3 regions of the Marinactinospora endophytica genome follow, and region 3 is predicted to be linked to each of the others. Evidence: riboswitches for the same ligand, from Rfam matches in the RefSeq annotation. Region 3 holds a riboswitch; each other region holds the start of a gene.
What was found. A riboswitch is a leader RNA that binds a small molecule or an ion and turns the genes downstream of it on or off. The one in region 3 is predicted to bind cobalamin.

Region 1 (2,257 bases), on a different contig from region 3:
GGAAGTCGTCGACCTCCTGCGCGGTGGCCGCGGCGAGGTGCTCGGTCAACGGGGCGGCGTTGGGGACGGTCGGGTAGGCGACCTCGACGGCGACCCCGTCATCCTCGCTGCTCTTCTCCTCACCGAGGTCGACGACCAGCGCCGGGTCGACGACGGTCAGTTCACCGGGCTCCCCGGTCGCGGGCTCGCGAGGGTCCTCCTGGGTTCCGGAGGCGTGTTCGGCCTCGCTTCCGGACGAGCACGCTCCGGCCAACAGGACGGCCGCGCTGGCCGCGGCGACGCCACGCACGAGGCGGGCGCCTCCGCGCCGGGCGGTGCCTCGGAAGGTGCGGGAGGTGCTGGAGGGCATGGATTCACCAGGGACTTTCAACGGAAGGATGGTCTTTCACAGTCGAAGAGGTTCGACTTGCTTTGTCGCACGGGTGGGGTGGGACGGTTCCCTATCTTCTATGTCGATATGGACACGGTCCCCCTGATGAGGCTAGAACCACCGAGGCCGTGGCGTCTCACCCAATCGAGTAATAACACGACCGCATCGGGTCCGCTTTCAGGTGTTCGGTGCTTGAAACAGCCTCTGACATGCCGGTTCGCGGAGGCGAGGCGGGGCGGGGGCCGAAAATGCCATCTCGATCACGTGTCGGCCACAAGCGGACACGGCCGATCGGCCCACCGCCTCCGCGGTCGAGGCGGTCTGCAGGGGACGGCCTATACTCCCGGTGCGGTCGGTTCACGCGCGGCCTCGGGTCGTGCGTGTCGCAAGAGGGAACCCGGTGCGAATCCGGGACTGCCCCGCAGCGGTATGTGGGAACGAACGCCGTTTTTCGAGCACTGGACGCCACGGCGTCGGGGAAGCGACGGCCAGTAGGAGACGTGACGCGCCGCGTCACGCCGTGCCCGCGAGTCCGAAGACCTGCCACCGCCCGTGGTCGCGCCGCGACCACGGCTGTCCGAGGCCCCGAGGGAGGGCCGGACGACGACGGACGGTGGCCGCGTGGGCCCCGCCCGCGCGTTCGCGCACCCTCGTGGCCGAAGGACGACGGCTTCGACGAGGGAGAGAAGACCATGCGCGAGGACCTGAACGTGTCCGTCGGGGCGGGTGCCCGATGACGACGACCGTTCTCGGCTACCCCCGCATCGGGCCGCGGCGCGAGCTCAAGCGCGCCCTGGAGTCCTACTGGGCCGCGGACATCGACGCGGCCGAACTCGACACCGTGGCCGCCAGGCTGCGCGGCGCCACCTGGCGGACGCTGCGCGAGGCGGGCGTCGAGCACATTCCGTCCAACACCTTCTCCTACTACGACCACGTGCTCGACACCGCGGTCATGTTCGACCTGGTGGCGCCGCGTTTCGCCCGGATCGCCGAGGGGGACGACGACCGCTCCGCCGAGCTGCGGCGCTACTTCGCCATGGCCCGGGGCTGCGATGAGGCGGCGCCGTTGCGGATGACGAAGTGGTTCGACACCAACTACCACCACCTGGTGCCGGAGCTGTCGCCGGCCACCCGGCCGCGCCTGGCCGGGCGTAAGCCCCTGTCGGAGTACGTCCAGGCGCGTGGGCTCGGCTATGAGACCCGTCCGGTGCTGCTCGGCCCGCTGACCCTCCTCCTGCTGTCCGAGGGCTCCCCTGACGCCCCGCGGGGATGGCGGCCCCTGGAGCTGCTCGACGGGCTGCTCGACTGCTATGCCGAACTGCTCGGTGAGCTCGCCTCCGCGGGTGCGGGGTGGGTCCAGCTCGACGAACCGATCCTGGCCACCGACGCCGGCCAGGAGGTTCTGCGCGAACTGGGGGACGCCTACGAGCGCCTGGGCGGGGTGGCGCAACGGCCGAGGATCCTCGTCGCGGTCTACCACGGGCCGGCCGGCGAGGGCGCGCTGGAGACGCTCAAGCGGACCCCCATCGAGGGGGTCGCCCTGGACCTGGTGCGCGGCAACGCCGAGGACGTGTCCAAGGTCGGCGGCCTGGGCGCAAAGAGCCTGGTCGCCGGGGTCGTGGACGGACGCAACGTCTGGCGCGCCGACATCCCGGCGGCCCTGTCGACGCTGGCCTCCCTGCTGGGCCTGGCGGGGGAGGTCGTGGTGGGGACCTCCTGCCCTCTCCTGCACGTCCCCTACGACCTGGAGGTCGAGACCGGCCTGGACCCGTCGGTGCGCGACCGGTTGGCCTTCGCCCGGCAGAAGCTCGACGAGGTGGTCCTGCTGGGCCGCGCCCTCGCCGGAGCGGAGGACGTCGAGGAGCAGCTGGCCGGGGCCCGGCAGCG
Region 2 (2,257 bases), on a different contig from region 3:
TGGTGAAGACGACGCTGGTCGCCCCGGTGGCGATGGCCGCGACGCGTTCGTTGCGGTGGACGACGACGCCCAGGCCGACACCGACCACCGCCGCGACCAGGACGCACTGGGCGATCATGCTCGCGTGCTGAAGGGCCTGGAAGGCCAGCATGTCGGAACGGCCGGCGATGTACTCCCAGAGGGTCACTGTAGGGCCGCCTCCCGGGACCGGGAGGGGACAAGGACAAGGGGTTCGATCATGGGCCGCTTCTTAGCCAGCCATGCGGAGACTACTCACCTATCGGGCCATGGTGACTATTCCGTTGCCGTGCGCATGCGAAAGCGTGACCTGGGAGGCGGGGTCGACATGCGGCCCGGAACGGGTGCGCGGGCCCCGTTCCCCGCCGCGGACCGCGGGGCGTCACGCCGACCGCGCGAGCGTCCGAACGTAGTCGAACCATCCCGGATCGCGCCCCGGGCCGGGGCACGCCTGGCCGTTGTGGACGGTCACCATCGTGCTTCCGCCGACCGCCCGCTCCTCGACCAGCAGCAGGAACAGGATGAAGAAGCACGCGAGGAAGCCCCCAATGATCGCGAGCACCAGCGCCCACGTGGCCGTCCTCTCCTCCTGGCCGCTCATGTCGTCGCCGGACCAGATGCCGCTACGCAGGGGGGAGGGAGCCGGAAGGAGTGAGCACCTCCGTCAAGGTCACCGTGATGTCCCCGATACCGCCACGGGCCGGTGCGGAGCGTGGAACGCGAGCTCGCCGTAATGCCGTGCGGCCTCGTCGTAGGAGGCGGCATGGTGGCCGGCAGAGCCGAGGGGAGCCGCCGGGGTGGCGGGGAGGCTCACGCTCGGCGATCCTCGCGAATCCGCGGAGGCGACGCCGATGTTCCCGGACATCGATCCGGACACGCCCCCACCGCCCCCCTCTGCCATGATGAGGCGACGACGCGAAGGAACACGGTGCGAATCCGTGGCTGTCCCGCAACTGTGAGGGGGAGCCGCCCCGAGACGACGCCACTGCCGCGACACGGTGGGAAGGCGGGGGCCGGTGCCCGAACCCGAGCCAGGAGACTTCGCGACGTCACGCACGAGTTTCCGTCAAGGGGCGAGGACCCCGACAGGAAGAAGGACCCGCGTGGCAACCATCCTGCTGCTCTCCACCGCCGACACCGAACTGCTCGCCGCCCGCGCCGCCGACTGCGGATACCGGACCGCCAACCCCGCTCGGACCGCCCCCGCGGAGCTGCCCGCGCTGCTGGAGGGAGCCGACATCGCCGTGGTGCGCCTGCTGGGGGGCCGCGAGGCGTGGGCGGAGGGCCTGGAGGTCCTCCGTTCCTCGGGTGTCCCGGTCGTCGCCCTTGGCGGCGAGGCCGCTCCCGACGCCGAGATGATCCGGCTCTCCACCGTCCCGGTCGGCGTGGCCACCGACGCCCACGGCTATCTGCGGGAGGGCGGGGTCGGCAACCTCCGTGAGCTCGCCCGTTTCCTCTCCGACACCGTCCTGCTCACCGGCGAGGGCTTCGAACCGCCGCAGCGCATGCCCGAGTTCGGTGTCCACGGCGACCGGGAGCAACGCGACGACCGGCCCACCGTGGCCGTCGTCTTCTACCGCGCGCACGAGCTGTCGGGCAACACCGCCTTCGTCGACGTCCTGTGCGACGCGGTCGAGGCCGCGGGGGCCAACGCGCTTCCGGTGTTCTCGGGGTCGTTGCGGGGACTGTCCCGGACGACCACCCCCGGGCTCTTCGACCTGCTCGCCCGCGCGGACGCGATCGTGACGACCGTGCTCGCCGCGGGCGGGGCGGTGGCCGCCGACGCCTCCGGGGGCGGGGACGAGGACGCCTGGGACGCGGGCGCGCTCGCGGAGCTGGACGTGCCCGTCCTCCAAGGGCTGGTCCTCACCTCCAGCCGTGACTCCTGGCAGGGGTCCGACGCCGCGCTCACCCCCATGGACGCCGGCATGCAGGTGGCCATCCCCGAGTTCGACGGCCGGCTGATCACGGTTCCGTTCTCGTTCAAGGAGGCCGATCCCGCCAGCGGAATCCCGGTCTACGTCGCCGACCCCGAGCGGTGCGCGCGGGTGGCGGGGATCGCGGTGCGCCACGCCCGGCTGCGGTCGGTCCCCCACGGGGAGCGGCGCCTGGCGGTGGTCCTGTCGTCCTATCCGACCAAGCACTCCCGCGTGGGCAACGCGGTCGGACTGGACACCCCGGCCTCGGCGGTGCGGTTGCTGCGCGAGCTCGCCGCCCAGGGGTACGACCTCGGCACGGA
Region 3 (2,257 bases):
GCGCCGCGCTTCCCGCCGCCCGCCGTGCCGGCCGCCCGATCCGCATCCGCGCGCGCACGCTCAGAACACGCCCGGATGGAGCTGTTCGGCGATGTCGGCGACCGCGTCGCCGACCCGGATCCCCACCAGGGCCGAGGTCAGGGGCAGCACCGCGAACCGTTCCCGCTCCACCGCCGGCGTGCCGGCCAGCAGGGGGTCGGCGAGCACGGCCGCCCGCTTGTCCTCGATGCCGGTGGAGCCGTAGTCGTAGAACAGGATCGCCTCGGGCGCGCGTTCGGCGGCCTGTTCGATGGACACGTCCGCGAAGGTGTCGTCCACGTCGTCGAAGACGTTGCGTCCGCCGGCGCGGGCGATCAGGTCGCTGCCGATGCCGCTGCCGCCCGAGGTGAACACGGTCGCCCCGATGGAGTCCACGACGAGCACGTCGACGGGGTCGACGCCCTCCAGCGCCGCCTCGGTGCGCGCGAGCTCGTCGTTCATCTCCGAGATGAGCTCTTCGCCGCGCTCCTCCACCCCGAAGATCGCGGCGACGTTGCGGATCTCCTCCTCCACCGTGCCCACCGTCACCTCGTCGACGCACTGCTCGATGTTCTGGTAGGTGAGGATGCCCGCGTCGGCCAGCGCGGCCCTGCCGCGCCCCTGGGTCTCGTCGAACGCGCTGGCGAAGCCGCCGTAGACGAAGTCGGGTTCGGCCGCCAGCAGGTCCTCGAACGACGGGTACTCGTCGGCCAGCACCGGGACCTTCTCGTAGGCGTCGCGGTACTCCGGCACGATCTCGTCGTCGAGGAACGCGGTGCCCACGAGTCGGTCCTCCAGGCCCAGCGCCAGCATCACCTCGGTGACGTGCTGGTTCATGGTGACGACCCGTTCGGGCGGCGCCGTCACGCTCACTTCGACGCCGCAGTTGTCCAGGGTGAGCGGGCGGCCCTCGGCGGATCCGGTCGCCGGGTCGGCGGCAGGCTCGGCGGGGCCGGCGCCGCAGCCGGCCACCAGGGCGGCGCAGGCCAGGGCGGCCGGGAGCGCGAACGCGCGCGGCCGGCGGGGGAAGGGGAGGTGCACGTCAGGGTCCTCTCGCGGGATCCGGGCACGGCGCGAGAAGGAACCGGAGGCGGGCCGCCGGGCACGTCTCGCGGGGATCCGCGCCCGCGTGGACGAAGCAGCGACGGCCCAGTCTCCTGACTCGCGGATCAACGCCTCACCCGGCCTTCCGGTGCGGGGCACCGTGGCGCGCGGGGGGTTCGGCTCCCCGATCACAGTGGCGGGACCGTGCCGGACTCGCACCGGCTTCCTGGTTTCCGTCGCCTGCACATGCTAACGCCGCACCCCTCGGGCGGCCGGTGCGAGGGGCAGGGGCGTCCGCGCCGCGGTGGGCGTCCGGGGTGCGATTTGTGCCCATACGGTGACACCGGGTATGGCGCGGCGACACGGAGAAGGGGTAGAACGGTCGGCATGTCCGTCACGTACCGTCTGCCCGCCGCCTGGACGCGCATCGACGTCCCCGAGGGGACGGGGGTGGGGGCGCTCGTCGCCGAGCCCGCCGGGTTCCGGCTGGAGGGCAGCGAGGTCATCGCCGACCGGCGCGAACACTTCGGCTGCCGGTTCACCGTGCGCGCCGACCTCGCCTGGGTGACCCGCGAGGTCGAGGTGGAGGTGCTGACGGAACGGGGCGCCGAACGGATCACGCTGACCGGGGGTGGCGGGCAGTGGACCGTCAACGGACGCAGGGAGCCCCGCCTGGACGGCTGCCTGGACGTCGACGTCGCGGCGACCCCGCTCACCAACACGCTGCCGATCCGCAGGCTGGGGCTCGAACCGGGCGAATCACGTGACATCGCGGTGGCCTGGATCGACGTCCCGGGCCTCAAGATCCACCGCATGGCCCAGCGCTACACGAGGCTGGCGCCCTTCGGCGGTGTCGACCGCTACGAGTACCGAGGACCCGTCGAGGAACGCTACGAGCTGACGGTGGACGCCGATGGGCTCGTCATCGACTACGACCGGTTCGCCCGCAGGATCCGGTGAACGGCGCGCTGCACCACGTCGAGTTGTGGGTGGCCGACCTGGAACGGGCGGCCACGAGCTGGGGGTGGCTGCTGGGCGAACTGGGCTGGGAGCCCTTCCAGGCGTGGCCGGCCGGACGGAGCTGGCGACTGGGGGCCACCTACCTGGTCATGGAACGCTCCCCGGCGCTGTCCGCGCGGACCCACGACCGGCACCGTCCCGGGCTCAACCACCTGGCGTTCCACGTCTCCTCGGC

Region 1: linked by a shared signal. The riboswitch ahead of metE (5-methyltetrahydropteroyltriglutamate--homocysteine S-methyltransferase) and the one ahead of ACYVHU_RS15675 (ABC transporter substrate-binding protein) in region 3 are both predicted to bind cobalamin.
Region 2: linked by a shared signal. The riboswitch ahead of cobN (cobaltochelatase subunit CobN) and the one ahead of ACYVHU_RS15675 (ABC transporter substrate-binding protein) in region 3 are both predicted to bind cobalamin.

What each region holds. Positions count from the first base shown of each region.
Region 1 covers NZ_BAAGVM010000001.1:367,253-369,509, forward strand. Annotated here, with positions in the region: gene ACYVHU_RS01635 (polysaccharide deacetylase family protein) at 1-349, opposite strand, end outside; cobalamin riboswitch at 706-932, shown strand; gene metE (5-methyltetrahydropteroyltriglutamate--homocysteine S-methyltransferase) at 1,104-2,257, shown strand, end outside.
Region 2 covers NZ_BAAGVM010000017.1:74,276-76,532, reverse strand. Annotated here, with positions in the region: gene ACYVHU_RS24770 (ABC transporter permease) at 1-187, opposite strand, end outside; gene ACYVHU_RS24765 (hypothetical protein) at 401-619, opposite strand; cobalamin riboswitch at 937-1,060, shown strand; gene cobN (cobaltochelatase subunit CobN) at 1,122-2,257, shown strand, end outside.
Region 3 covers NZ_BAAGVM010000007.1:283,322-285,578, forward strand. Annotated here, with positions in the region: gene ACYVHU_RS15670 (FecCD family ABC transporter permease) at 1-46, opposite strand, end outside; gene ACYVHU_RS15675 (ABC transporter substrate-binding protein) at 61-1,059, opposite strand; cobalamin riboswitch at 1,148-1,331, opposite strand; gene ACYVHU_RS15680 (putative glycolipid-binding domain-containing protein) at 1,450-2,022, shown strand; gene ACYVHU_RS15685 (VOC family protein) at 2,019-2,257, shown strand, end outside.